DNA from 2 places in the Levilactobacillus zymae genome. Region 2 is predicted to be linked to the other one. Evidence: predicted binding sites of a transcription regulator. Region 2 holds the regulator's gene; the other holds the start of a gene.
The links. Region 2 encodes HrcA, which represses chaperone genes, less so after heat shock. Its sites were predicted from a motif close to TTAGCACTCNNNNNNNNNGAGTGCTAA; they were not measured.
Positions count from the first base shown of each region.

Region 1: a site for HrcA is predicted at 6,870-6,896, ahead of RI501_RS05465 (ATP-dependent Clp protease ATP-binding subunit). Genes of this name have one in related genera too.

Region 1 is NZ_JAVLAS010000001.1:1,204,899-1,220,323, reverse strand. Features, by position in the region: gene RI501_RS05505 (LTA synthase family protein) at 1-233, opposite strand, end outside; gene RI501_RS05500 (YkuJ family protein) at 371-607, opposite strand; gene RI501_RS05495 (lysylphosphatidylglycerol synthase transmembrane domain-containing protein) at 683-1,717, opposite strand; gene RI501_RS05490 (glycosyltransferase family 4 protein) at 1,722-2,744, opposite strand; gene RI501_RS05485 (glycosyltransferase family 4 protein) at 2,757-3,935, opposite strand; gene ptsP (phosphoenolpyruvate--protein phosphotransferase) at 4,221-5,951, opposite strand; gene RI501_RS05475 (phosphocarrier protein HPr) at 5,951-6,217, opposite strand; gene RI501_RS05470 (hypothetical protein) at 6,587-6,784, opposite strand; gene RI501_RS05465 (ATP-dependent Clp protease ATP-binding subunit) at 7,073-9,289, shown strand; gene RI501_RS05460 (MucBP domain-containing protein) at 9,449-10,543, shown strand; gene RI501_RS05455 (C69 family dipeptidase) at 10,611-12,047, opposite strand; gene RI501_RS05450 (FAD-dependent oxidoreductase) at 12,287-13,633, shown strand; gene RI501_RS05445 (lectin-like domain-containing protein) at 13,829-15,425, opposite strand, start outside.
Region 2 is NZ_JAVLAS010000001.1:1,436,743-1,452,167, reverse strand. Features, by position in the region: gene dltA (D-alanine--poly(phosphoribitol) ligase subunit DltA) at 1-168, opposite strand, end outside; gene RI501_RS06650 (teichoic acid D-Ala incorporation-associated protein DltX) at 209-358, opposite strand; gene dnaJ (molecular chaperone DnaJ) at 666-1,811, opposite strand; gene dnaK (molecular chaperone DnaK) at 1,939-3,822, opposite strand; gene grpE (nucleotide exchange factor GrpE) at 3,857-4,462, opposite strand; gene hrcA (heat-inducible transcriptional repressor HrcA) at 4,484-5,521, opposite strand; gene ribF (riboflavin biosynthesis protein RibF) at 5,796-6,749, opposite strand; gene truB (tRNA pseudouridine(55) synthase TruB) at 6,773-7,690, opposite strand; gene rbfA (30S ribosome-binding factor RbfA) at 7,764-8,120, opposite strand; gene infB (translation initiation factor IF-2) at 8,142-10,508, opposite strand; gene RI501_RS06605 (L7Ae/L30e/S12e/Gadd45 family ribosomal protein) at 10,553-10,858, opposite strand; gene rnpM (RNase P modulator RnpM) at 10,851-11,147, opposite strand; gene nusA (transcription termination factor NusA) at 11,174-12,409, opposite strand; gene rimP (ribosome maturation factor RimP) at 12,431-12,904, opposite strand; gene RI501_RS06585 (hypothetical protein) at 13,020-13,292, opposite strand; gene RI501_RS06580 (PolC-type DNA polymerase III) at 13,412-15,425, opposite strand, start outside.

The DNA of each region.
Region 1 (15,425 bases), 230 kb from region 2:
ATCAGCCAATACGCCAACCGCCCCCGAAAGTATAACGCGATCCCAAAGATGAGTAACGCGGCGGGAATGGGGTTAATCAGCAATAAGAACTGCTGCACGCTCCCCTTGGCTCCCAGTGTAAATTCGGTTTGGTAGGCAATGTACGTCTTAATCCAAAATAAAACGACGATCAAGAGGAAGAACCCCATACGGGTATTCACCCAGTTCATCCTTCGTTTAACAAAGTTTGCCATGAGACTGCCTCCACAAAATAATTAACATTACTCCAGTATAACGGATAGCGCTGGGTAATCAATTCTAACGGGCAACCTTTGGAAAAATTCAACTTTTCAGCCTATAAAAAAACAAAACTATGGCACCCATAGTTTTGTTAGTTATCCGTCAATAAATCAAATAATTCGATAGCCACTAAATCAATGTTATCAAACTCGAAGGTCGTTTCCGGATTGTGTTCGGTTAACGTATAAGTCTTGTTCGCCGCGTTGTAAACCACTGTGGCTTGTTCAACGCCTTCCTTTTCGAATCGACGGGGTTGTGGCTCGTCGGTGGCATCCTCTTGCATCGCCTTTAAGCGATTGATGATGCCAATCAGTTGAGATTCTTCCATGATTGGTCCCCTTTCTGAGCTTCACTATGATTTTACCAAACTTAGGGGCAGATGACACGCCTTAATCCAAAAAACTCACAGATTTGTGGGGCCACTTTCCTCAACAACCTTGTCCGGTTTAATCACCATCGCCACCAGACCGGTCAACATTCCGAAGTAGTAAGTCAATAACCGCCACAAGATCATGGCCAAGACCAGCTTACTGTTCGACGCAATGTAGCTTTTAAAAATCATCTCAAAACTGTACTCGGCCCCCCCAGAGCCCCCCGGAATGGGGAATAGGGAGATCACCATCACAATCAGGACGTGCATACTGGTGACCATCACGATATTGGCCGTGGTGTAACCTAAGGCCAGCATGATAAAGTACGGAATCAAGTAGTAGAACAACAGCTGAAAAAACGTGATCACGAAGACCCGTAGCATCAGCTTGCCCTTCCCACTAATCCGCACACTCTCGGCATAAAACGAATCGATTTTACTATCAATGTTAGCCGCCATCCGCTCATAACGGGCCGGCTTCATGAACCAGTGCATCGGGTAGAGAACCACCGCCACGGCTCGCTTGGTGAAGGCGTGCCAGAACATCACCATCAACAGCCCAATGATGACGGCCAGGTGAATGGTGAAGCCAAACACCACCAACCAGGCTAACGCATGCAGCTTATCCTGGATGTAGTGGAAGCCAATCACCAACGCAATCAAGAAATTGATCACGATCATCGATTGAAAGACCACGAACTTCATCAATAAAATGGAGCTGGCCTTCCCCGCATCAACTCCCGTTTGCATCAGCGCGATCAGTTGTGCCGGCTGCCCGCCGGACGAAAACGGGGTAATCCCGTTGAAGAGCTGTTCCACCGCCGGAATCCGCAGGGCGTCTTTGAACGAAAAGCCCTCGATTCTGTCGGAGATGAAGACCTTAACGATCACGGCCTCCAGCCCCAGATACAGCAACATGCACACAACGGCCACGCCAAACCACCAAAAATTAATATGCACAAAATCGTTAATCAACACGGGGAACTTAATGTCCCGTAACGAATACGCAAAGATGACAATCCCGAGGAGCAGCATCAACGTCAAAACCCATTTATTTCGTCGTGTCATCGCACTACCCCTCTTTTGCTTGTTGCTGGTAGAAGTCCCGCCAAATCTGAGTGAGGTGCTCCTCCGAATAATGGTCAGCCGCCGCCAAACTGCGCTGGTGCCAGTGTTCTAGGGCTGCCGCATCATGGGGTAAGCTGGTTAATAACTGATCCATCTCCGCATAGTCCTTAGCGGGTTGGTAATCGCCGGCGATGATGGCTTGATACAAATCCAACTCGCGGAGCAACACCGGCGTCCCCGTACTGAAGGCCTCCAAGACCGACATCGGAAAGAGTTCGTTAAAGGACGGTAGCAAGAATAAATCGGCTAAATTATAATAGTCTACCAATTTATCCCGATCAACGATCCCCGGAAAACTCAAATTAGCCGGGGGATTATCCACCACCCGTTTGAGTTCCGCATAGCCATCGGTAATCCGACCAAACGAAAAACCGCCCGCCCAGATGAACTGAATCTCCGGGTGATGTTCGGCCAACTTGATAAAGTCAAAGAGCCCTTTACGTTCCTGGATTTGCCCAATGCCTAACACCGTAAACTTAGTGGCGGGATAGTCGTATTGTTGGCGCAACGCCTGTTTTTGCGCCGCATCAACCGGATAAAATTCCTGGCGACTCACAAAGTTGGGGATATAAGTAATTCGATTCTCTGGAATCCCATAGGCCACTAACTTAGGAATAAACGTGGGATTGACCACCACAATATGGTCCATTCGCCGGTAAAAGGCAATCACATATTTATAAAAAATCCCCCGAAAAGGTTGGGGAATCTTGAGACTGCCCTCTAGCGTTTCTGGCAAAAAATGGACGTAGCCAATCTTGCGACCCCGTCCGGGCAAAAACGTCGATAAGTAATAGGAAAAGTTAATCGTATGGTAGTGCGTCAAATCCGCCCGTCCATACTGGTTAACGGTCACCGTAAACTCCTGTGATAATCGGGTTTTAAGCAGGTTCATGAGCTCGTTATACGCGCTGCCGACCCCCTGACCCTTCACCGAATCCGCGGCGGAAAACATGTTGATTTTTAACATTCAAGTACTCCTCTAATTACTGAAATCCGGGGTGTCTTCGTGCGCTTGTTCGTAACTGACCTGCGCATCCCGGTAAAAATTAATGATGCGTTGGCCAAACGTATCCGCAGAAATCTCGGACAGCTTGCGGGCCAGCAGGTCAGGATCCTGTTCATCATCCCCGTGTAACAGGTAATCGATCACATTTTTGATCATATCGTCCGGATCCTTAAAGGTCACTCCCAGGGCCCGACTCGACAACAGTTCGTCGGTATACGGACTGGTCATGACCACGATCTTGGTTCCGGCCGCCATGGCTTCAATGTAGGTTAGTCCCTGAGACTCAGAATCCGACGACGATAAGAAGACGTTGGCCATGTGGTAGTACCGAAAGACATCGTCGTTGTTAACCTCCCCGGTGAAGGACACGTGGTCCGTCAACTGAGCGTCTTTAACCTGTTGTTCCAAGTCTTCACGTGCCGGCCCATCCCCGACAATCAGGAGTTGCGCGTTGGGCACCTGGGCCAAGATCTTAGGCATGGCCGCAATACTAGCGGTGATGTTCTTCTCGTAAGCCAACCGACTTAAGGATAAGATGACCGGCGTATCGGGCGCAAAGCCTAACTTTCGCCGCAGATCCGCAGTATCCGGTTGTTCATATTGGTGCAGGTTGACCCCCGTAGGAATCACCCGAATCGGCGCCTTAACGCCATAGTCACTCAGCGTGGTCAGTACCCGATCACTGGGTGCCACCACGCCGGTTAAATGGTAACAAAAAGCCAGCGTCCCTTGTTTAACGTGGACGGGTTTTAAAATTTTGCCGTTCGCCACGTAATGTAAATAGTCCTCATACATGGTGTGGTAAGTGTGTAGACACGGAATCTCTAAGTTCCGGGCGACAAACTTACCGATCCACCCCATCGAAAATTCCGTCTGAGTGTGGACGATATCAAGATTTAATTCCTTTGCGATTTGGTAGGCTTGAAAGAGTCCCCGTACGGCAATCCGCCGGTCCGTAAACGATACGAAGGGAATGCTTGAAAAACGAAAAACGTTGCGTTCATAGACATTCCGCTCCACGTGCGGGTCGGTGGTCGTAAAGATATACACCTGATGCCCCTGCTTTTCCAACTGGTCCCGCAGCGTCTTGATGGACGTTGCAACCCCGCTTACTTGAGGGAAATAGGTATCCGTAAATATGCCGATATTCATTGCCAATCCCCCTTGTATCTGGCTATGTTCAAAGTTTTTGGCGCCATGTGTTATACAATCATCACAATTATATGGGTTTGCCTAGATGATTGCAAACCACAACCAGTATCCGACCCAAATAAACGGGGGTAAGCCCCCACCCGGATGCAAAAAACAGCAAGGTAATTCTCAATTTATCGAGAATTGCCTTGCTGCTTTAACCATTTATTCTTAGGTACCGCCGCATGAACGGTGCCGCAACGTGCCCCAAGGGCCGCCGGCGCCGCGCTTGTCTAACCGATCGGCTTAAGTTAAGAGTCCCGGCACCGCCGCTTGAACCATCGTAATGACCTCTTGGCTGGTGCTGGCCTGGTTCAGCGTCGTTTCCACCAATCCCTGCAGGTCGTGAGCGCTTAATTGCCCAATGAGCCGCCGAGTCTTGGCAATGGCCCCCGCACTCATCGAGAACTCGTCCAGCCCCATCCCCAAGAGTAACGGTACGGCGATCGGATCGCCGGCCATCTCGCCACACATGGCCACCGGAATTCCCGCACCGTACGCCGCCGCAATCACCCGGTTAACCAACCGTAAGATTGCGGGATGGTACGGTTGGTAAAGGTAGGCCACGTCCTGATTAGTTCGGTCGGCCGCCATGGTGTAGCCAATCAAATCGTTGGTCCCAATGCTCATGAAGTCTACTTCCTGGGCAAAACGATCGGCTAATAGGGCCGCCGCGGGAACCTCAACCATCATGCCAATCTTAATCTCTCCCAGCGGGACCTGCGCCACCGTTAGCTTCGATCGTTCGTCGTCATAGATCGCCTTGGCCTGCCGAAATTCATCAAGCGTGGTAATCATGGGAAACATGATCCGCAGTTTGCCGAAGGCCGAGGCCCGCAGTAACGCTCGCAATTGACTTCGGAAGATTTGCTGATGCGTTAGGCTCTGGCGAATGGCTCGGGTCCCCATGAAGGGGTTGGTCTCCGGTTTAGATTGAAGATACGGTAACGGCTTATCACCACCGACATCTAGGGTTCGAATCACCACCGGTCGCGGCGCCATGGCCGCTAAGACCCGCTGGTAGGTGGCAAACTGTTGGTCCTCACTCGGCAGCCGGTTGGCGTCCATATAGAGAAACTCCGTCCGCATCAGCCCCACGGCTTCGGCATCGTGCTGCAAGACGCCGGGTAAGTCGTTGACCGTCCCAATATTGGCGGCCACCGTCACCCCGACCCCGTCCTTACTAACCGTGCCGTGATGCTGCGATTGACTCAAATGCTTCAAGTTAGCCGCTCGTTCATGCATCGCCGCTTGGGCCGTTGCTAATTCGTCAGCGTCAGGGGCAACCACGACTTGCCCCCGGGTGCCATTCAAAATGACCATATCGCCGTTAGCCAACCGCTCCGTGGCGTGCTGGGTTCCCACCACCGCGGGAATGGCCATTGAACGCGCCAAAATCGACGAATGCGACGTCCGGCCACCCAAATCGGTCACGAACCCTAAGATATTGTGCGGGTTAATCGCAACCGCATTCCGGGGAATCAAATCGTGGGTGACCACGATGACCGGCTGATTGATTAACGCTAAATCCGGTAGACTGACCTGTAAGAGGTGGGCGGTCACCCGCTTCGTCACGGCGCGTAAATCCGTCAGTCGTTCTTGTATATACGGATTATCCGTGAGGCCCTTAAATGCCGCTTCACGTACCCGAACCACCGCGGTCAAAGCTGCTTCGGCGTTAATCCGCTGTTGCCGAATCCGTTGTTCGACCGCCGTGATCAATTCCGGGTCCTGGAGCAAATCAATGTGCGTACTAAAAACCTGGGCACTATCAGCACCCAGGTTTTTAGTCGCACGAGTTTTAATTGTCTCAACATCGGAGACGGCTGCTTCAAGGGCCCGATGGAATCGATTTAATTCGTAATCCAGATTAGTGATTGCCCGCTGTTGGACGGTTAACTGTGGGTCGACCAAGCGATAAACCTGACCACACACAATTCCGTCACTCGCGGCAATTCCCTTGAGCATCGCTCTCATTAGTCAGACAAGCCCTCTTTTTTCAGCGTTTCAGCAACGGCAGTCATGGCATCGGCTTCGTCGTCACCGTCCGTCGTAATCGTAATGTCGGCGTTTTGACCAACACCCAAAGACATAACGCCCATGATGGACTTTAAGTTAACGGACTTGTCTTGGTATTGTAAGCTAACTTCAGAGTTGAACTTACTTGCTGCTTGTACCAATAAAGTGGCGGGACGGGCGTGGATCCCCGTTTCTGCCGTAATATGAAATTCGCGTTTTTCCATAATTGATCGATCTCCTTTAAGCTTCGGTTGATAATTTAGCGAACGCAGCGTCTTTTGATCTTGCGCATTGATCAAACAACCATTCGACGCAACGTCTACCTACTTAGAATATCAATCTTGCCTTTAAATTACAAGTGATACCTGAACCGCTTTCATTGTCAGTCTCATAGGTGCTCTCGCGGCCCACTCCACCGTCAACCGGTTGTCAGCCATTAACTTGTTCTAGTCCTAATTATAGCATGATTCCACCAGAAACGACGATGCTGACCGCTTTTCCGGTGGATTTATTCGACCAAGCAGCCCTAATCTCGAATACCCAGCGCTTTCAGATCGTCTCAGTCACTTCACCACCCACGCTATGGGAGTCCGCTAGCCCTGGTCCCCCGTATCGTGGTCGTAGCGGTAAATCAACTTGCCATCCTTGTGAGCCTGACCAATCACGCGCTTGCGCGTATCGAAGGCCATGTACGCTTTTTGGAACGCCTGAAACTCGTCCGGTCCCACTTCGAATTGGTCAATTTTCTGATCCTTTAATTGGTTCATTAAGTCAGTAAAGTCTCGTGCCATCGGCAACTGCCCCCTTTTCTTTCCATATTCTACGTTGAAAATTTGCTGAGGTCAAAAAAAGAATTTTCCAAATCGGACGTGAGTTTTAGCATTCTATTAAGGGGAGTGCTAAAATGAAGTCGTTCAAATTAAATGGCTGCCTTAACCGTTGAGCGTGGTGAGACAAATTACTTGCACCCACCGCGTGAGGCGGTATAATGTGGTCAATGGTCAAGAAAGGTCAAACTCTTTCAACTGACCGGTGTGGGTTTACTCACACTTACTCCAGGGCAGAAAGGAGACGACAAGATGCTATGTCAAAACTGTCACCGTAACGAAGCGACCATTCATTTATATATGAGTGTGAACGGACAACGGCAGCAAGTTGACCTATGCCAAAATTGCTATCAACTACTCAAGGAGCAGCAAAACAACTCTGGAAATGGAGGTGGCCGTATGGCACAAGATCCATTCGGCTTTGGCAACCTGGATGATATTTTCCGGGCCATGCAAGGCGGCACCCCGAACCAAAGCGGCGATTACCGGCAAGCGGCTGGTCAAGGACGACCAACCCAACCCGCGGGCAATCAAGGCAACGGTCAGGGCGGCCTCCTGAACCAATATGGTCTGAACCTCACCCAGTTGGCTAAAGACGGCAAGATTGATCCCGTGATCGGACGGGACAAGGAAACGGCGCAAGTCATCGAAATTCTGAACCGGCGGACTAAGAATAACCCCGTGCTCATCGGGGAAGCCGGTGTCGGAAAGACGGCGGTCGTCGAAGGGTTAGCCGAACGGATTGTGGAAGGTAACGTTCCACAAAAGCTGATGAACAAGCAGATTATCCGTTTGGATGTCGTTTCACTGGTCCAAGGAACGGGTATCCGGGGCCAATTCGAACAACGCATGCAGCAATTAATGAAGGAAGTCCAAGCTAATCCCGACATCATCCTCTTCATTGACGAAATCCACGAAATCATGGGTGCCGGCAATGCCGAAGGTGGGATGGATGCTGGTAACGTCTTGAAACCCGCCTTAGCACGGGGCGACTTCCAATTAATCGGGGCCACGACGTTGAACGAATACCGGGATATCGAAAAGGACCAAGCCTTAGCACGGCGGTTCCAACCGGTCACGGTTAACGAACCGAGCCCGGACGAAGCCGTCAAGATTCTTAAGGGGATTCAAAAGAAGTACGAAGATTACCACCACGTTCACTACACGGACGCGGCCATCGATGCGGCGGTCCGGTTATCCGACCGTTACATCCAAGACCGGTTCTTACCGGACAAGGCCATCGACTTACTCGACGAATCCGGTTCACGGAAGAACTTAACCATCAACGTTGCCGATCCGCACGCTATCGACGAAAAGATCGCTAATGCGGAGAAGCAAAAGCAAGCCGCTTTGAAGCAGGAAGACTACGAAAAAGCCGCTTACTACCGTGATCAAGTCACGAAATTAAACAAGTCCAAGGAATCCGCCACTAACGCGGACCAAACGGCTTCTACGGAAGTCACCGAAAAGGACATGCAACAGATCGTCGAAGAAAAGACCAACATTCCGGTCGGTGAACTCCAAGCCAAGGAACAACACCAACTGCAGAGTTTATCCAGTGACCTAGAACAACACATCATTGGTCAAAACGAAGCCGTCGATAAGGTTGCCCGGGCTATTCGCCGGAACCGGATTGGGTTAAATGGTACGGGACGGCCAATTGGGTCCTTCCTCTTCGTCGGTCCGACCGGGGTCGGCAAGACGGAATTGGCCAAGCAGTTGGCCAACGAACTCTTCGGCTCGGAGGATGCCATGATTCGGTTTGATATGTCCGAATACATGGAACCCCATTCCATTTCTAAGCTGATCGGGTCGCCTCCTGGCTACGTCGGGTACGAAGAAGCCGGTCAACTGACCGAACAAGTTCGGCGTCACCCGTACACGTTAATCCTCTTGGATGAAATCGAAAAGGCCCACCCCGACGTCATGAATATGTTCTTACAGATTCTCGACGACGGGCGCCTAACCGACTCACAAGGTCGGACGGTTTCCTTCAAGGATACGCTGATCATCATGACCAGTAACGCTGGGACCGGGGACGTTGAAGCTAGCGTTGGATTCGGTGCCGAGGCGGCGGGCAAGACCCACTCCGTCTTGGGCAGTTTGACCAACTACTTCAAGCCCGAATTTCTCAACCGGTTCGACGACATCATCGAATTCAACTCCTTAACTAAGGAAAACTTGATGAAGATCGTCGACCTGATGATCGATGACGTGAACACCATGCTGGCCGGTCAAGGTCTACACATCCACGTCACGGAGCCGGTCGAAGAAAAGTTAGTCACGGAAGGCTACAACCCCGCCATGGGGGCGCGGCCACTGCGGCGAGTCATTCAAGAAGAGATTGAAGACCGGATTGCGGACTTCTACCTCGACCACGCCGACGTGAAGAACATCGTGGCGAAGATCGAAAACGGTAAGATTACCCTAGCCGCCGACGAGGACGCTACCACGGATTCCGCTAAATAATGTCATTTAAACGGTAACGCTGCCAATCGCGGTGTTACCGTTTTTATTTGGGACGAAAATCCCCTGCAGGCCCCGAATAGATGCGGTATACTGTATCTTAAAGGCACAAACGACTGGCGAGACAACATATCGCTAAAATTCTGGTGGAGGTGAACAACTATGGCGTTAATGGATTGGGTGAAACGACTGATCACGCCACGAGTGACTTCCCGACCAACTCCCGCTCACCGGGCCGCTACCCAAGACCAACCACCCGTTATGGATACACAACCGCCCAGAAAACCAACCGTCGCGTCGACCCCTACCGCACCGGCACCGGTAGCTCCCGTAACACCACGGCCCACCCCAACGGTGACCACCCAGGCTAAACCCGAAGCCACCTTAGTCATCCGGTTAGTCGACACCCACGACCGACCGTTACAACCGGCGTTGGTCTTAACTGGACGCTTAGGGGAAACCGTGCACCTCACCTTCCCCACCATTGCCGGGTACGTGCTACTCCGGATGGACGGCATGACGCAGACCTTCCTCAACGAATACGGGCTAACCACCCTGATCTATCAACGGCAATGGGGCCAACCCATCACGACCTACTTGATTGATTACGATTCCGGGCAACTGTTGGCGCTCCCCCGCCTACAACGCGACGTTTTAGGCGCCACTTTTCAGTTCACCCCCCCGGCCGTCGACGGCTACCACATCTTTCGGGCTCAAGGCGACCAGTATGGCACCTATACCACCCATCCCCAGCGCCTGCTGTATTTCTACCGACGTGACGCTTGGCAAACCGTGCAACGCGTCGAGCAGTACGTGACCCTCACTACCGACCATGCGGTCTATGATCTGCCCGCGGGTCAGGCTTACGGTTACCAATTTCCGGCACAATCGCTGTGGCGTCTCTTTGCCATCATCACCTTGACCGATCAATCCGTATGGTACAACCTGGGAGGTAATCAGTGGCTGAGCGCCCAAGATACGCAGCGCCACGAGCACCGAGAACGGCACCTGGAAATTCCGCGGGTCACACAATTGACCGGGCAAGACGTTCAGTTGACCGGGACCGTCGATTACATCCCCCACGGGACCGTGATGATCTACCGTGAACCTTACGGTGAAATTGCCGGTCAACTGGCCAATGGCGAACTCCTCGAGATTCGCCGCCGGGTGGTGGATGATCAACAACTCCGTTGGTACCAGATTGGACCAGCCGCTTACATCAACGCCCGCTACGTCCGTCTTGCTAAACAGCTCTAATTTAAAACGCAAAAATCCGCCCCACCGGCGACTACCGGTGAGACGGATTTTTTGGTCATAACGCGACTTATAGATTTTGATCCATGTTGAAGGTCAGACCCGACAACGTCAAGCCCTTTTCAATCAGGTCGTTGGTAAACTGCGTGGTGGTCTGCCGCATTGCCGCCGTAACCGCGTGATTCTGATCCGTCAGGTAGGCGGTCAGGTCCGCCCCACTGAGTTGATTTTGTTCGGCGTGGGCCAGCGTTTGGGCCACGTGGGTCCGCAGATTTTGCTTGGCTGCCGTGACATAGTCAACGTCTTGTTCGATGAAATCGCGATAATGGGATTCCACAATCATCGATAGCTTCCGATACATCCAGTAGGCACTCTGGTCGTCCAGACGCCGCGGCGTCTGGCTGTACGATGGATCGGTATCCGTGACGTTAGCGAAGAACGGCACGTAAGGACTGAAGGCCGGTACCCCAAAGCACAACCACATGATGGCCGACCGGTCGGCGGGTACGTCGTTACGAATCTGTAAGACGTGCGAATTTTGTGTCCGGTTCATGGAGATTGGCCGGAACTTGGTCCGCAATTCCTCGGGACCGTGACCCAACGGATCGTACGGTGTTTCGTTGTAGTGGGAGCTCAGGATGTATTCGACGTCTTCCACGCTGATCTTGTGACTCGTCCGGCAGATAAACGGCAACTCGCTGGATTGCGGGTCCTGTTCAATTTCCGGATTCAAGACGCGTTGGCCGAACCAAACTCGCGGCGTGTTGTAATGCCGGTCCTTTTCGGTACTGGTCCCAAAAATATGCCGGAAGTTCCAGCCGGCTTGGTCTGGATTCAGATGATGGTCGGCCACGAAGGCTTGAATGCCTGCGGAAAACATGAAATTATCGGGATCGTCAAACGTCACCTGTTGAATGGCCACCTGATTAGCCGTCACCGCGTAAGCGTCGTCCGGAATTCGTTGAGCCACCCAGTGGTGCCCGGTCACAATCTCCATGTACCAGACTTCCTGGCTATCGGAGAACAGCACGCCGTTGCCTTCCGGCGATCCGTATTGCTTGATTAACTTTCCGAGGTAGCGCACCCCATCACGCGCTGACGTGATGTAGGGTAACACCATGGTTTGTAACGAGTCCTCGGCTAACCCGTTGGCGACCAGCGGATCGTAGGCCAGCGCGTCCGGATTGCCGTACACACTTTCGGTGGCGCTCATCGCCACGTTTTGGTCGTTGATCCCACTTTCGGCGTATTCCCCGGTCTTGTCGATTTCCACGTTCGGCGTCGCCAAGTAACGGTGACCGTCGCTAGGAATGGGCGCCGTAAAGCCGTTTTGATTCGACGTCCAGGTCCGCGCCGGTTGATCGTGTTCAGCGGGATGCACGTAGAACCGTTGTGGCGTCAAGGGTAAGAAAGTATCGTCGTTACGCGCAATCAGCGTCGACCCATCCACGGTGGCCGCCTTACCGACCAGCACCGAGGTACAAGCGGTTAAATGTTTTCCAATCATGAATAAAGCACTCCTTTTCTCACTAATGTTGCCTTTAAGTTTACCGCTTTTACGCTCGGAACACTAGGCTAGCCCCCCAACCCCCGACACCGTAGAACGTTACACAATCGAAAAAGTGTTGACATTGGCGATAAGTTGGTTAAAATATAGTTGTTACCAATTGAATTGGATTTTTTATTTGTCATAGCTTGTGAAATTCAACTCAATCAAAAAATCACTTAATTTGGGAGGCACCACCTATGAAAGTCACAGTTATTGGTTGTACTCATGCGGGCACCTTTGCCATTAAACAAATCTTAGCTGACCATCCCGATGCCGAGGTTACGGTCTACGAACGTAACGACAATATTTCGTTTCTGTCTTGTGGAATCGCTTTATATTTAGGCGGTCAAGTCGCTGATCCGCAAGGTCTCTTCTACTCGAATCCCGCAGAACTCCACGCATTGGGCGCCGATGTCCAAATGAATCACAATGTCTTGGCTGTGGATGCCGCCCAAAAGACGGTGACGGTGGAAGATTTGACGACCCACCAACAAACCACCACGGCTTACGATAAGTTGGTCATGACCAGTGGTTCCTGGCCCATCGTCCCCAAGATTCCGGGCATCGATAACGCCAAGGTCAAGCTGTGTAAGAACTGGAATCACGCCCAAACTCTGTTCGAAGATGCCAAGTCTGCCAAGCGAATCACCGTGATTGGGGCTGGCTACATTGGCGCCGAACTGGCGGAAGCCTACTCCACCACCGGCCACGACGTCACGTTAATCGACGCCCAAGACCGTGTCATGCCGAAGTACTTCGATGCACAATTCACCGACACCATCGAACAAGACTATCGCGACCACGGCGTTCAACTGGCCTTAGGTGAAACCGTAGCCAACTTCGAAGATGCCGCTGACGGCAGCCTGATCATCAACACCGACAAGGGCAGCTATCCGACCGACTTAGCCATCCTATGTATTGGTTTCCGGCCCAACACCGGTCTCCTCAAGGGACAGGTCAACATGGCCCCCAACGGCGCGATTCTGACCGATGACTACATGCGTTCTTCCAACCCCGACATCTTCGCCGCCGGAGATAGTGCCGCTGTGCACTACAACCCGACCCACCAAAGCGCCTACATTCCCTTAGCTACCAACGCCGTACGGCAAGGAATCTTGGTCGGCAAGAATCTGACCCAGCCAACCGTCAAGTACCTGGGGACGCAATCCTCATCCGGGTTGGCACTTTATGGTCGGACCATCGTATCGACCGGCCTGACCTTAACCGCCGCTGAGCAGCAAGGCGTCAAGGCCGACCAAGTGATCATCACCGATAACTACCGGCCGGAATTCATGCCGACCACGGAACCCGTCTTGATGTCACTAGTTTTTGATCCAGACACCAAGCGGATTTTAGGGGGCGCCCTGATGAGCCACTACGATGTCTCACAATCCGCTAACACCTTATCTGTTTGCATCCAAAACAACAATACCATCGACGATTTAGCGATGGTTGACATGCTCTTCCAGCCCAACTTCGATCGGCCCTTCAACTACTTAAACATCCTGGCGCAAGCGGCCCAAGCCAAAGTGGCGCAGGCTTAGTCTGAAGTTAAGGCCCTACCAGGACTCATTTACAACGTCTCGTCGCTAACCAATCGCCTTGATGAAGGATCAATTCCGTTTTAACAATTAAAAATGGCGTCGTAAAACCAGACTAGTTTTACGACGCCATTTTTCGTTTGTTCGTATCAGTAACGATGAATCGACTTAAAGTCACCCCTTTTCGGCAAATAACTATTAAGCGGGCGCATCCGTCAAGGTCCAGTCGATCTGACCACTATAGTCGCCGCTTAAAGCGTCACCATCCACCGTTAATTGAATGCCCGTCTCGTCGGTCCAGTCATCCACCACGTCGGTCACATCCTGATTGGTGCTAGAGGTTCCTTGGTGAATGGTCGTGGGGGTACTAGTGAGCTTGATCGAGCTGTCACCGTCCGAATAGGTAAGTCCCCCCGCCAACTTATGGCCGTCACTGGTGGTAAAATCTCCCACGGCGGCCTGGAGACTCCACCGAGCCCCCGCCGCTCTGGTATCGAGGACTCGCACGGACCAGTCATTGGTGCGGGCGACCCGTTGGGAACTTCCCGTCAGCGTGGTCGCCTTAAAGGAGCTGTTAGTGGCCACCTGGTCAAAGGTTAAGCCACCGGTCACGTTGACGGTCACCGTAATGGTATTCGAGCGATTACCGTAGTTATCTTCGACGTACAACACCACCGTATTCTTGCCCGCCGGCAGATCGGTTGCCGCGGGCGTATAGCGCACCTTGCCGCTGAGGTTGTCGTCAGGGTCCTTAATCTGCTCCACGGGCATGGTCTTTCCATTAATGGTGGGGTGCACCGTTAAATCATCGTTAGTAATGGTAATGCCTTCGGGCACGAAGACCTGTCCCTTGATGGTGGTGGTTTCCCCCGCCGCCAGCGTCACCGTTGAAGCCGACGTCAATAGCAGGTCGATGTCGAGCTTCGGTTCGATGGTAAACCGGACCGTATCGGCCGTTGTCACCCCATTGACCGCGGTAAAGGTACTCGTTTTCGCAGCCACGTCGCTCGCCTGCTTCTGGTCGGTCACCGTTCCGGTTAACCGAATCTTAGCCGTCTGGTTAGTCGTCGAGAGGGCCGTATCCAACTTAAACGTCAATTGGTCATCGCTAATCGCCGTGGCATCAACCGTTTGACTATCTCCGTTCGCATAAGTCACTTTAATCTTCTCAAATTCTAGATTGTGGGGCAGCTTCAGCTTGGCCGTCACGTCCTTCCAGGCCTGCTTGCCCCCTTCATAGGTCAGGTCGTAATCCAATTGGACCTCGTGGGTCCCCCGAATACTAGCGCCATCCTTGACTACCTGCCCCGTGTTAAGGTCCGTCAGCGTTGCCGTGGCATCAGTTTCCACCAAGCCGGGAACACTTTCAAAAATAACCAAGTTATTGGCATAACTACTCCCCGTGGCCCCAGTAAAGCCCCACCGAATTTTCCCCGTCTGCTCGGGATCGACCACGGCCGGGTCGACCGTCACGGTTTGGGACGTTCCGGTCTGCTCATTACCGGTTGCGGGATCCTTATCGTCAAAAATGTAGGTCATCTTGTGGGCTTGGGCGTCCCAATCCATCGTCACGTGATGCCAACTGCCGTTCGATAGCAAGTCATTGCCCCCCGCGATGACCCCCTGGTGGTTCAGGGTGGCGTAATAGGCGGTCTGGGTGATGATAATCCCACTGGTAGTCTTCACCAGCTGGTAGCTACTCCCCTCGCCCGGATAAGCCGCGGCCAGATGCGGACCGGTCAGCCCCACGTCGAATGAATCGGCCCCACCGGCCTTACTATACGTATTGGACTTA
Region 2 (15,425 bases):
AATGGGGGCTTCACGTGGCAGTTGCATGGCGTCTAAGTGTGCCGCCAAAGCATCGGAATACTGTTTCAATTCCCCGTACGTGTTCGTGTGACCCAAATCATCGTAAACCAGTCGATCTGGATCTTGTGTTGCTATTCGGTCGATTGTCGTGATCATGTTCTCAATCAATCTTTATCCCCCCAAAGAATTCAATTTTCAATTACTCCGTTTAAAACTCATTATAGATAAACGTCGTACTGTTCAGGCCACTATAGCCGTACAAATAAACCAACGCCATTAAAATCGCAAAGTAGAAAACGGTCCAGCCAATGAAGGCGACCACTGGCTGATGCCAAATTGCCAGCCACTTTGTGCGCATGAGTTTTCACCCCCAAATTTCCCGACTTAACATTCCTAACGTCCCCGTAGTCGGTGTCGATCAAATACGTCGCTCTTGGTTCTCCCGAGAAGCAAGAGGCGCGCAGGCAATCCCGAAGTTTCCGGTCATTGCTTATAGTCTGAGGTTATCATTGCCAAAACCGGATTGCAAATAACACCGCTCAACCTTAATAGTTTCTTTTCATTTTGGAATCTTTAGTTAATTGAGTGACCAAAAAAAGGCTACTGAACACTTTCAGTAGCCTTGACTGGTTAAAACCCACACCAGTCGTTGCATCAATTACTATTTATTCATTGAATTTATCGCGCATTTTGTCGAACAAGTTCCCCTTGCCGGTCCCGGAAACGTTCTCGCCACTGGCCTTGGCAAAGGCCCGTAAGGCGTCCCGTTGACCCTTATTCAGGTTCTTCGGGGTCACAACCTTCACGGTGACGTGCTCGTCACCGTTGCCGTTGCCGCGCAACCGTGGGGCACCCTTGCCCCGTAACCGGAACGTGGTGCCACCCTGCGTGCCGGCAGGGATCTTCAACTTAACGTCACCGTGAACGGTCTTGACCTGGACATCGTCACCCAGGGCCGCCTGGATGAACGAAATCGGTTGGTCAAAGTAAATTTCGGTGCCATCGCGCCGGAAGTCCTTGCTAGGCGTCACTTGGAAAATAATAAAGAGATCCCCGTAGCTACCACCATTAGTGCCGGATTCACCTTGACCCTGCAACCGCATTTGTTGGCCGTCATCCACCCCAGCGGGAATGGTGACCTCCACTTCGTGCCGTTGTTCTTCGTGACCAGAACCACCACAGGTTGGGCACTTTTCCTTGATTTCTTGACCCGTTCCGTGACAAACCGGGCAAGGTTGCTGACTTTGCATCCGGCCCAGCGGCGTGTTGGTGACCGTGGTCACGTAACCGGAGCCGCCACATTGGTGACAGGTGACCGGTGAGGTGCCGGGTTTGGCCCCGTTCCCCCCACAGGTGTGACACTGTGCCTCACGGGTGTAGGTGATCTTAGTTTTCTTACCAAAGATGGCTTCTTCAAAGGTCAAGTTCATCTGGTACTGCAGGTCCCGACCCGGCCGTGGCGCGTTCGGGTTCCGTTGACCGCCCCCACCAAAGAATTGGTTGAAGATGTCGTCGAAACCGCCACCGCCGAAGCCGCCACCACCAAAACCGCCAGCTTGGCCGCCACCAAAGCCGCCGAAGCCGCCTTGCGCACCGTCTGCCGACCCGTATTGGTCGTAGTTTTGCCGTTTCTGTTTATCGCCCAAGACGTCGTAAGCATCCTGGACTTCCTTGAACTTTTCCGCCGCATCAGGGGCCTTATTAAGGTCTGGGTGATACTTCTTGGATAATTTCCGGTAGGCCTTCTTGATTTCGTCTTGACTGGCGTCCTTAGAGACACCAAGTACACCATATAAGTCCTTTTGCGCCATCGTTTTCCTCCCAATCAAATCCCGATATTAAAAAACTACTAGTAAGAATAGCATACCTCGAAACAAAAAGCCAAAGCCCCGCGGACTCTGACTTTTTGCCCTAACTTATTCTCAAAGTTGGCTTGGCTTACTTGTTATCGTCATCGTGAACTTCATGGAAGTCACCGTCAACGGTATTATCATCCTTACCACCATTGTTCGTCGTGTCGTTACCTTGAGCACCTTGGGCCCCAGTAGCGCCGGCCGCACCAGCGGCCCCGCCCTGAGCATTTTGGGCTTGTTGATACAACTTCACGGAGAGGTCTTGGATAATCTTAGTTAAGTCATCCTTCTTGGTCTTCATATCATCCAGGTTGTTGGCTTCTTGGGCCTTCTTCAAAGCATCCCGTGCGTCTTCAGCCTTCTTGATTTCATCGTCGGAAACCTTGCCCTTAACTTCCTTTAAGGTCTTATCGGTCTGGAAGAGGAGTTGGTCGACTTCGTTCTTGGTGTCGACTTCTTCCTTACGTTGCTTATCGGCCGCTTCGTTTTCCTTAGCTTCCTTCATCATCTTTTCGATTTCGTCGTCGGACAGACCGTCGGAACTCTTGATGGTGATCTTTTGTTCCTTGTTGGTCCCCATGTCCTTAGCCGAAACGTTAACGATCCCGTTCTTATCGATATCGAAGGTCACTTGGATTTGAGGAACCCCACGTGGGGCGGCTGGAATGTCCGTCAGCTGGAAGTTCCCTAACGTCTTGTTGTCAGCAGCCATTGGCCGTTCACCTTGCAAGACGTGGATATCAACGGCCGGTTGGTTATCAGCCGCCGTAGAGAAGACTTGAGACTTGCTCGTTGGAATGGTCGTGTTGCGATCAATCAGCTTAGTGAAGACGCCACCCATGGTTTCAATCCCTAAGGATAATGGGGTAACATCCAACAGCACAACGTCCTTCACGTCACCGGTAATGACCCCACCTTGAACGGCAGCCCCTAAGGCCACGGCTTCGTCTGGGTTGATAGAGTGACTTGGTTCCTTACCCGTCCACTTTTGAACGGCTTCTTGAACGGCTGGAATCCGGGTGGACCCACCGTTTAAGATGACCACGTTGATATCGGAAGCTTGTAAGTCGGCATCCTTCAAGGCGTTTTCCACTGGAATCCGCGTCTTTTCAACCAAGTCAGCGGTCAATTCATTGAACTTAGCCCGCGTTAAGGACTTTTCCAAGTGCAGTGGGCCGTTAGCGCCGGCAGAAATAAATGGCAAGCTAATGGAAGCTTCCGTCACTCCGGAGAGGTCCTTCTTAGCCTTTTCAGCCGCATCCTTCAACCGTTGTAAGGCCATCTTGTCCTTGGACAAGTCAACACCATTTTCATCCTTGAAGCCGGCAATTAACCAGTCCATGATCTTTTGGTCAAAGTCATCCCCACCTAAATGGGTATCCCCGTTAGTGGACAGAACGTCAAAGACACCGTCCCCTAAGTCCAGGATGGAGACATCAAACGTCCCCCCACCTAAGTCGTAGACCATGATCTTTTCGTCTTTATCTTGCTTGTCCAAGCCGTAAGCTAAGGCCGCAGCGGTTGGTTCGTTGATGATCCGCTTAACGTCCAAGCCCGCAATCTTCCCGGCATCCTTCGTGGCTTGCCGTTGAGCATCGTTGAAGTAGGCGGGTACCGTAATCACGGCTTGCGAAACCGTATCACCAATGTAGTCTTCAGCAAACGACTTCAAGTGTTGCAAAATCATCGCGGAGATTTGTTCTGGCGTGTAGTCCTTGCCGTCCACACTAACCTTGTAGCCGGCTTCACCCATGTGACTCTTAATGGATGAAATCGTGTTCGGGTTGGTAATGGCTTGACGCTTGGCCACTTCACCCACTTGGGTTTCCCCATCTTTAAAGGCCACAACGGATGGCGTCGTCCGGGCGCCTTCCTTGTTGGCAATAATCTTTGGTGTACTACCTTCCAAAACGGCAACGGCGGAGTTCGTCGTCCCTAAGTCAATCCCAATAATTTTGTTGCTTGCCATCAAAAATTCCCTCTTTTACTGTTAGATTTTTAATTTATTGTGCAACAACCACCATGGCCGGTCGTAATACCCGGTCCTTTAACTGATACCCCTTTTGGAGCACCTGAACCACCGTTTCAGCCGGTTGGTCATCACTGGCCGGAACCGTCTGAACGGCCTGGTGTAAGGTCGGATCAAACTTTTGACCCAACGCAACCACTTCAGTCACATGGTTGCGCTTCAGGGCATCTTCCAAGTGATCGTAGGTCATCTGAACACCCTTCTTCAACCCCGTTGCCGCTTCGTCCTTAGCTTCAACGGCCAGCGCCCGTTCCAGGTTATCAATCACCGGTAAGATATCCTTAGCCAACTGTTGACCATCGTACTTGATCAACGTCGCCTGTTCTTTTTGGAACCGCGTTTGCATATTTTGAATCTCGGCTTCGGCCCGGAGGTACTTGTCCTCCATGGCAGAAGACTTCTGCTTCAGCTCCGCTAACTCGGCTGCCTGAGGATCCGGCTTGGTGGCCTGTTTTTCAGCCTTAGTGGTTGGTTGCTCAGCGGCGCTCGACGCTGAGGTCTTCACGTCCGCTGCTGGTTGATCTGGTGTTGCCTGCTGGACTTGTTTAGCGTCAGCAGATTTCGGTTGCTTATCAGCCACGAATGAACCCCTTCCTTTCTGTTACTCGTCGTAATAACGATAATAATCGAGTAGTTTTTTCGCGAGCTCTTCACGAAACGCGCCAACCAGACCTAACATTCGCGAATATGGCATTCGCGTAGGTCCTAAAATGGCGATCATTCCGCGACCGTGCTGATTAACGTCGTAGGTTGCCGTAATCAAACTATAATTACGCAATGCGTCGTTAGTCATTTCGTTACCAATCTGCACGGAAATGTTATCCCGTGGCTGACCCAAGACGTTGGCGATATCATCCGTCTTATCAATCAACGAATACAACGCCTTTAAAGAATCAACGTCACTATCCTGTGAGAAGTTCAACAGGTTCAAGCGACCGCCCACGTAGAAACGCTCCTGCGCCGCCCGAGTCAAGACATCCCCAAAGATATCCAAGAATCCCTGCGGACTTTGCAGGTAATGCGTAATCTTCGCGGGAATGTCGGTCCGTAACTTCTGCAACACTTCCGGTAAGGTCAACCCGACTAACTGATCGTTAATCAAGCGGACAACGGCTTCCAACTGCTCACCTGTCACCGCTTCGGTCACATCAAACGTTTGATTTTCCACGTCCCCACTATCGGTAACTAAAATCGCCATGACTTGCCGGTGGCCTAAGGGGACCAACCGAAAGCCACTTAACCGACTATCCTTGAGTTCTGGCTTTAAGGTAAAGGCCGTGTAGCTGGTCAAATTCGATAAAATGGTGGCCGATTGGGAGATAATCTCATCAATCTTATGGAAGTCACCGCCCAGTGACGATTGGATCATGCTCAAGTCATTAGGCCGCAACGGGTCTGGCTTAACCAAATGATCCACGTAGTAGCGATAACCTTCGACGGACGGAATCCGCCCAGAAGACGAGTGGGTCTTCCGAATCAACCCTTGGTCTTCCAAGGCCGCCATTTCATTACGAATCGTGGCCGAACTGACGTGGATGGGTAACTGCTTAGCTAGTGCCTTGGATCCCACCGGAACACCACTGTTGGTGAAATCACGGACAATGGCTCGCAGAATCATCATCTGTCTTTCTGACAGCATCACAATCACCCCTTTTTTAGCACTCAATCTTCCAAGTGCTAAGACACATATATAATGTAGCAAAATCGCGTTTTTAAGTCAAGAAATCCAGCAAGAAATTTAGCAATCTCTTAGGTTAAGTGCTAATTTTTTAATTTACGGCCCGATTTAACCCGGCAAACCAGGGAATCCGGTCTTTCCGTTAAGCGGCTAACGCTTAAGTTTCCCCACCAGACCGTTAGTTTAGCACAGCAAAATGGCCAACCCTAATCATTCATCAGGGTTGGCCATCAGTCTATTCGTGGCGCGCCACCTGGGCAAAGTACGCGCGGGTATCCGCCTCATCTTGGGCTAATTGCGCCACCAGGCCGTCCGCATTGTCGAATTTTACCTCACCGCGTAATCGGTGGTGCCATTCAACGGCTACGGACTCGCCGTAAAGGTTGCCGTGAAAATCCAATAAATTCATTTCCACAGTAATGGGGCGATGCTCCCCAAAGGTCACATTGCGCCCAACCGAGATCATCCCGGGATACCAGATGGCCCCGACCTTCAGCCGAGCCGTGTAAACGCCAATTCCCGGGAGCCATTGATTCTCCGGGACTAAGACGTTAGCCGTTGGGTACCCAATGGTCCGCCCCCGGGCTTCTCCGTGCACCACTAAGCCCGTGGTGCGATAAGGATAGCCCAACAGCTGGTTCACCAGATCAACTTGACCCGCCTTCATGGCTGCCCGAATTCGTGACGAACTAACTTTACCGTTTGCTAGCGTTTCGGCCGGCACCGTCTCCACAGCAAACCGTCCCTGCGCATATTCGGGGAGCCGGTCCATGATCGCCACGTCCTTGGGGCCATAGGTGTGATCAAACCCCGCGACCGCTACAACCGTGTGGAACGGCACCAGGTAGTGATCCACAAATTCTTGCGGCGTCTGCGCGGCGAATTCACCGGTATAGTTCACCCAAAAAACCCGCTCAACTCCCAACCGTTCTAACTGCCGCAATTTACGTGGTTCTGGGCTCAAATATTTACGGTCGTCGTTAGTCAACGGTCGGTAAACCAGCGCCGGATGATGGTCGTACGTCAATACGGCTAGCTTGACGCCCCGCTTTTGGGCCAGAACCTTCGCGCGATTAATCACGGCCTGGTGGCCCAAGTGCACGCCATCAAAGAATCCCATGGCTAAGACCACTGGATCTGCGGGAATTTTCCGGGGATCCAATGGATGATGTATTCGAATAACTTCCATAAACGGCTATTCACTCCTTCACTTTACTCCACCGTAAACATCTTCAACGGCTTATATTGTTGTTTAGTGGCCGACCATTGGTAGAGACACTTAGTGGCCCCTTGGTAAGTCAACGCAACGGTAGGAACGATACTGGGGTCCGTTTCAATTTCAGCGGGACTCAAAAACACCCCGTTTTTAACTAACCCCCAAAGCTTCTCGGACAACGCCACGTGCGGGTAATCCTGCAAAGCGTAGTCGATCGGTCGTAAAACCGTGGCCAGGTCATCTTGGGCCACGGCGGTTGCGACCTGCTCTAAGGTCACCGCCTGATCCAGGGTAAACCCACCGCTCTTAAGTCGCGTTAGCGAGGCCATCACGGCCGGAACGCCTAGTTTCTTTCCTAGGTCCACCGCTAGTGTCCGGACGTAGGTTCCCTTGGAGCAGCTGACCTCAAAGTCAATGGTCTGGGTTCCAGCTTGCGCATCAAAGGTTCCCGCGTCCCGCAATGTGAAGGCCGTTACCGTGATGGTCCGCGTCGGCCGTTCCACGGTTTCGCCCGCCCGTGCATACTCGTAAAGCTTCCGTCCCCGGACCTTAACCGCCGAATACATGGGCGGCGTCTGCTGGATGGTTCCCGTTAACTGGGCCGCCGCAGCTTGTAGGTCAGTCAGTGAGAACGGCTGGGACAACACCTGTCGGGCCACTTCATCACCTTCGAGATCCTCGGTGGTGGTCGCTAGACCCAACGTGACTTGGCCCCGGTAAACCTTCCCCGACGCCATCAGGTACGGAACAACCTTGGTCGCCGACCCGATGCAAATGGGTAAAACACCGTCAACCCCGGGATCTAGCGTCCCACTGTGGCCGACCTTCTTGGTATGCAAAATGTGTCGGAGCTTCGCGACACAGTCAAAACTTGTGAGGCCCCGTTCCTTATACAGGGGGATAATTCCGTTCACTTTCAGTCCTCCATTTCAAAAAGAGGACGCTGATCTGTGCTGATCAGCGTCCTCAAGTTCTCAACTACCCGGCTTACGCGTGGTCTTGGTGGTGGAGATCATTTAGCAGTTCATCGATCCGGCTACCGTATTGCACAGACTTATCCTGTTCGAAGAAGAGTTCCGGCGTCTTGTAAATACTCAACCGTGACCCTAGTTCGGAACGAATCAGTCCCGTGGCCTTCTTCAAGCCCTGTGCCGTCTTCTCAGCGGACGAGGCCTTATCCGATAAAATGCTGTAATAGATGGTGGCTTCTTGCAAGTCACCCGTAACTTCCACACCCGTAACGGTAACGCCTTCGACGCGAGGGTCGCGGACCCGTTTTAACAGAATGTCCGTGACCTCACGCTGGATCTCTTGTTCCAAGCGACCAACTCGATATTGTGCCATTTTACGTTGTGCCTCCGTTCTTTATTTAACCGGAACTTCTTTCATGACATAGGCTTCAATCACATCGTCAACCTTGATGTCGTTGTAGTTTTCAATGGTTAATCCTAATTCAAAGCCCTGCTTAACTTCCTTAACGTCGTCCTTGAAGCGCTTTAAGCTTCCCAGCTTACCTTCATAGATCACGACGCCATCTCTGATCAGCCGAACGTCACTGTCGGACGTAATCTTACCGGCAGTGACCATCCCACCGGCAATCGTCCCGACTTTGGAAGCGTGATAGATTTGCCGAATTTCAACTTGGCCAATCACTTGTTCTTCGTAGACCGGTTCCAACATCCCCTTCATCGCCGCTTCGATTTCATCGATGGCGTTGTAGATGACGTTGTGCAGGCGAATGTCGACCTTGTCACTATCAGCTTGAGAACGCGCTTGTGGCGTTGGCCGCACGTTGAACCCGATGATGATCGCATTGGACGCTTCCGCCAAGGTCACATCACTTTCGTTGATGGCCCCAACGGCGGAGTGAATAATGTTCACCCGTACACCGGAAACGTCAATCTTCTGCAGACTGCCCACTAAGGCTTCAACCGAACCCTGAACGTCGGCCTTGATGATCACGTCGACTTCCTTCATTTCGCCCTCCTTTAAGGAATCGAACAGGTTGTCCAACGTGACATGGCTGGTATTTTGACGTTCCTTAACCAAGGCTTCCTTGGCCCGTTCTTCACCCGCAGCCCGGGCCGTCTTTTCGTCGTCAAAGACCACGAAACGGTCACCGGCTTCTGGCACGTCACTCAACCCTGTGATCTCGACTGGCGTGGATGGTACGGCGGACTTAATGGCCCGGCCCCGTTCGTTGGTCATGGTCCGTACGCGACCGAACGTGTTCCCAACTACGATAGGGTCACCGACGTGTAAGGTTCCTTGTTGGACCAATAACGTAGCCACGGACCCTTTTCCTTGATCCAACCGCGCTTCAATCACGGAACCGGCCCCGTTTTGATCCGGATTAGCCTTTAATTCCATAACTTCGGACTGTAAGAGAATCATGTCGAGTAATTCATCGATGTTCTTCCCAAACTTCGCCGAGATGTTCACGAAGATGGTATCGCCACCCCAGTCTTCAGGAATTAATTCGTATTCCGTCAACTGTTCCATCACGTGGTTCGGGTTAGCCCCTGGCTTATCAATCTTGTTGACCGCCACGATGATTGGAGTACCAGCAGCCTTCGCGTGGTGAATGGCTTCAATGGTTTGTGGCATCACCCCATCATCGGCCGCAACGACCAAGATGGTAATGTCGGTGATTTCCGCCCCACGAGCTCGCATTTCGGTGAAGGCCGCGTGCCCTGGCGTATCCAGGAAGGTAATCAACTTGTCATTGTAGTGAACTTGGTACGCCCCAATGGCCTGCGTGATCCCCCCGGCTTCACCCGCCGTAATGTGGGAGTGCCGTAAGTGGTCCAGTAACGTGGTCTTCCCGTGGTCAACGTGGCCCATGATGGTCACAACGGGCGCCCGCGTAACTTGATGGTCCGTGTTAGCCATTTCAGCATCGAAGAACTTATCGATATCGGAAACGTCCACTTGCACCTTTTCCTTGGCTTCGATGCCGTAATCGGAAGCCAAGATTTCGATGGTGTCCTTATCCAGGGATTGGTTTTGGTTAACCATGACCCCGAGCATGAAGAGTTTCTTAACAATTTCAGCGGAAGACCGGTGCAATAGTTTTGCCAGGTCTTGGGCGTTCATCCCATCCGTGTACAATAACACATCTGGTAACGCCTTATTCTTCCGTTCTGGGGCACCCTTATGCTGGTTCACATCTTTAATCCGTTGATTTTTCTTGTAACGGTTGTTGTTATTGTTGCGCCGACGATTGTTGCGGTTATTGCGGTTGTTCCGCCCACCACGACTGTTGTTACCGCCACGGCGACCATTATTATTTGTATTATTATTCAAGCTTCCACCAAATCTGCCGGTACCGGAGTTAGATGTCCCACGTTGCTTTCCGGTCTGGCCGTTATTTTTATTGTGTTGCTGACCCGCTGGCCGCCCACTCTGCGACGAATGTCCAGAATGAGCTGCCGTTGAGGCTGCTGGGGACTGACGGCGATCCGTAGATCGCGCTGACTGTGCCGCATGACCCGCTGACTGAGCAGTCCGTTGTCGCGGTTGCGCTGCCGTTTGCCGAGCGGCTGACCGCGGAGAAGCCGGTTTCTGCTGTGTCTTAGGCCGAAAAGCAGCCCGCAGTTGACGTTCTTCATTCTCGCCGAGCGTTGACATATGGTTTTTTACCGGAAAGCCCTTTTCCTCTGCCTTCGCGATAAGTTGTTTACTGGAGACATTAATTTCTTTGGCAAGTTCATAAATGCGCTTTTTCCCCATATCATCACTCTCCTTAATAAATCCGATCACGAGAACGTCACGGATTAGTCAGCAAGTAATTGTTGTAACTTCCGGACGAATCCCGGATCGGTGATGGCAAGGACCGTGCGCGCTGACCCAATGGCCGTGCTCAACTGATCCTTCGTAAACGTTTCATTCAAGGCCACGTGATAGCTGGTGGTTTTATCGCGGAACTGCTTTTGACTACTAGCCCCCGCGTCATTCGCGAGTAAGACCAATTTGGCCGAGCCGTCCCGGACCGCAGCTAAGACGAAGGTTTCGCCGGTGACCAGTTTACCTGCTCGCCGCACAAGGCCCAATAACTGTAAAGCTCGTTGAGAATTAGTCATGATCGAAAAGTTCCCGTCGAGCCTGTTGGTGATCCACGTAAGCAATCAAATCATCGTAAAATTGATCGTCGATTTTGACGCCAAAAACGTGATCGAAAGTTCGTTCCTTTTTAGCCCGCTTCGCCACGTCCACGTCTAAACTAATGTAGGCGCCCCGACCGGACTGCTTGCCCGTGGGGTCCAGACTGACTTCTTGGGCTTGGTTACGCACCACGCGTACCAATTGTTTCTTGGGTGCCATTTCCCCCGTAACGATGTCTTTACGCATCGGGATCTTTCGCTGTTTCATGGCTCCAAAACCTCCTTTAGCCGCGCTTACTCAGCCGGTTGATCGTGATTGTCGTCATCCGTGGCGGCCGGTTGGTCTTCAACCGGGGCCGCGGAAGCCGCCGACTCATCAGCCGCAGTGGCGTCAGTGGTGACCGTGTCAGTCGACTCATCACTAACCGGCGTCTCCGCATCGGTTGGCGTGGCGTCAGGCGTTGCGGCCGCTTCCTGTTCCGCTTCCATTATAGCAGATGCTTCGGATTCTGATTTAATATCAATCTTGTAGCCCGTTAACTTTGCGGCTAACCGGGCGTTTTGACCCCGTTTCCCGATGGCTAAGGACAATTGATAATCCGGCACAACCACCTCACAAGCCCGTTCGTTGTTCGGGTCAAAGATGACGTCCAGTACTTCGGCAGGATTCAACGCGTTGGCGATGAACTTCGCCTCGTCGTCGGTCCATTCGACGATGTCCATGTTTTCGCCGCCCAGTTCGTTAACGATGGTTTGAACACGTTGGCCCCGCGGACCCACACTGGTTCCCACGGGATCGATATCGGGGTTGTTCGACCGTACGGCAACCTTGGCTCGGTCACCAGCTTCACGGGCGATGGCCATGATTTCCACGGTCCCGTCGTAGATTTCAGGAACTTCTTGTTCAAACAAACGCTTCAACAAGTCCGAAGCCGTCCGACTCACGAAGGCCTGCGGCCCCTTGGTAGCGTTCTCCACCCGGGTCACGTAAACCTTGATGCGGTCGTGAATCCGATAAGTCTCGTTAGGCATCTGATCCTGACGACCCATCACGGCTTCAACTTTCCCTAAGTTTACGTAAACGAAACGGGAGTCCTGACGTTCCACTTCCCCGGTCACAATTTCGTTTTCGTATTGGCTATATTGATCGTAAATGATGTTTCGTTCAGCTTCACGAACCCGTTGCATAATGACTTGTTTAGCCGTTTGGGCCGCAATCCGACCAAAGTTTTTCGGCGTCACCTCAAACTTGATATCGTCGCCCAATTCATAGCCCTTGTTAATTGCTAAGGCGTCGTCCAAGCTAACTTCCAACCGTGAATCGTACACCTGGTCCACGACCTTCTTGACGGCAAACACGTGAATGTCGCCCTTACGTTGATCAAAGGTAACTTCCACGTTTTGGGCTTGATCGTAGTTGCGCTTGTAGGCCGAAACCAAAGCAGCTTCGAGGGCCTCAATCACAACTTCTTTTTTAATACCCTTTTCCGTTTCGAGGACGTCTAAGGCGCCCAGTAATTCTCTACTCATGTTGTCTTTCGCTCCTTAACTTTAGAACTTAATGGCCAACCGGGCCTGAGCAATGGCGGATCGCGGAATCTCGAAGGTCTTGAAACGCCCCTTAAGGTTTACCTTTAAATCCAGTTGCTCAGCGGTTAGCTTCTCCAATGTGCCTTCGTACACCTTACTTTGGCCAATCTTTTGGTAAAGTGATACGTGAATGTATTGGCCCACGGCTCGTTCAAAATCTTCCGGCTTCTTCAACGGCCGTTCGGCACCGGGTGAAGACACTTCTAAGAAGTATGCTTGCGGAATCGGATCGGGATCCAACGCGTCTAGCTGTTCAGACAATTCATCACTCACCAGCGCACATTCTTCAATGTTAATCCCACCGGGTTTATCAATATAGACGCGCAGGTACCAGCTCTTACCTTCCTTTACGAATTCCACATCGACCAGTTCGAATTGGTGACGGGCCACGATCGGTTGGACCAAGCTCGTCACGGTCTCGATGACTGTACTCAACTATATTCCGCCTCCTATATTTATCCATTAAAAAGAGTGAGCATGGCTGCTCACTCATTTAAAAACGAGTTTAATTACATTCTTAACTTTACTACAACTACGCCGTAATTGCAACTTACTCGCAAGTTGCCAAGACAATGATAAACCCTGCAATCGTAATAAATTCAAAAATTAGAAAATTCAGCTGCGTTAACTCTAACCGCCGTAGCCCGAACACCTTGATTAAGGTCAGGATAAAGGCGACGAAGAAGTACGCAATGACCAGGGCCAAAAATGGCGTTGCAGCAACACTGGCGATGAGACCACAGAACACGTACCCTAGTGCAATCAAACAATATCCCGCAAAGAAGAGCCAACCGTCTGGTAATCGAACGAATTGCCGTAACATGGGGAACACCCGCTTTCGTGATTGTCTGTGATTAAGTCATTCATTTCCTCAACCTCAGTATAGCACGTTTTTAGCATTTTGTAAGCGCTTCCCACGGGGTAAATCCCGCAAATCGGGGGTTACATCAGATCATCGAACAAACTCAGTTGGTTCTCATCGGGTAAGCCAGTCAAGACACCGTTTTCGGTCATAAAGTCAATCAACGTCTTCGAGACCTTCCCCCGCTTAGCTAAGTCTTCCTTAGAGATAAATGGTCGGTCGTTACGCGCGGCAACGATTTGCTTTGCCACGTTTAGGCCCAATCCGGGAGCCGCCCGAAACGGCGCAATTAAAGTGTTACCATCGATAATCCAATCGGCCGCATCGGACTTTTCCAGATCGATCATCTTAAAGTCAAAGCCACGTTCCAACATTTCGTTGGCGAGTTCCAAAACCGTTAACAGGTTCTTGTCCTTAGCCGAAGCATCCATGCCTTGGTCATTGATGGCCTTCATGGCGGCCTTGACCGCCGTCTTACCCTGCGACATGGCCACGACGTCGAAATCGTCGGCCCGCACGGAGAAGTAAGCGGCGTAGTAAATAATTGGGAAGTAGACCTTGAAGTACGCCACCCGCAAGGCCATTAGGACGTAAGCCGCCGCATGGGCCCGCGGGAACATGTACTTGATCTTTAAACAAGAGTCGATGTACCACTGGGGCACGTCGGTCTCGCGCATCTTATCCTGCCACTCATCCTTGATTCCCCGGCCGTGCCGTACCTGTTCCATGATCTGAAAAGAGGTTTCGGAATCTAACCCGTAGTTGATCAAGTCGGTCATGATGTTATCCCGACACCCAATCACGTTGGCGATGGTGGCGGTTCCGTTCTTGATCAACTCATCGGCGTTACCTAACCACACATCGGTCCCGTGAGACAACCCAGAAATCTGAAGCAACTGGGAGTAGTTCTGCGGGTGGGTCTGTTCGAGCATCCCCCGCACGAAACGAGTCCCGAATTCGGGCACACCCAACGTTCCCGTCTTGGACTGAATCTGTTCCGGTGTAACCCCTAACGACTCGGTCCCGGAGAACAACTTCATGACCCCCGGATCGTCCATTGGAATGGTGGTCGGGTCGACCCCAGACAAATCTTGGAGCGTCCGAATCATGGTCGGATCATCGTGACCCAGGATATCGATTTTCAAAATGTTATCGTGGATCGAATGGAAATCAAAGTGGGTGGTCTGCCAAGCAGCGTTTTGGTCGTCGGCCGGGTACTGGATCGGCGTAAAGTCGTAGATATCCATATAGTCCGGCACAACGATGATCCCCGCCGGGTGTTGGCCGGTGGTTCGTTTAACCCCGGTCGCCCCTTTGGCTAAGCGGTCGATCTCGGCGCCCCTGAAGGTCTGCTCGGTGTCGCGTTCATAGGCCTTGACGTACCCGTAAGCCGTCTTATCGGCCACGGTGCCGATCGTCCCCGCCCGGTACACGTTCTTCTCGCCGAACAATACCTTGGTGTAGTTATGGGCGATCGGTTGATAGTCCCCGGAGAAGTTCAAATCGATATCGGGCACCTTGTTTCCCTTGAAGCCTAAGAAGGTTTCAAACGGAATGTTATGCCCGTCGCCGATCATCAACGTGCCACATTGTGGACACTTCTTTTCGGGTAAATCGTAACCAGAGCTGTATTCCCCTTTGGTGTAAAAATGTGAGTACTGACAGTTCGGGCAACGGTAGTGCGGCGGTAAGGGGTTGACCTCGGTGATCCCGGTCAGCGTGGCCACCACACTGGACCCGACGGACCCCCGGGACCCAACCAAGTACCCGTCCTTATTGGACTTGGCTACCAGTCGTTGGGCAATCAAGTAAATCACGGAGAACCCGTTACCGATAATCGATTTCAGTTCCCGGTCGACCCGGTGTTGAACCAGTTCGGGCAACGGATCGCCATACCACGCGTGCGCGGTGGCCATGGTCCGTTCACGAATTTCATCTTCGGCGCCATCCATCCGCGGCGTGTAGAGCTTGTCCTTCAACGGATGAACTTCGTCGATCTCGTCGGCGATCTTGTGGGTGTTGGTCACCACAATCTCCTGGGCCGTTTCCGGTCCCAAAAAGGCAAACTGGTCCAGCATCTCGTTAGTGGTCAAG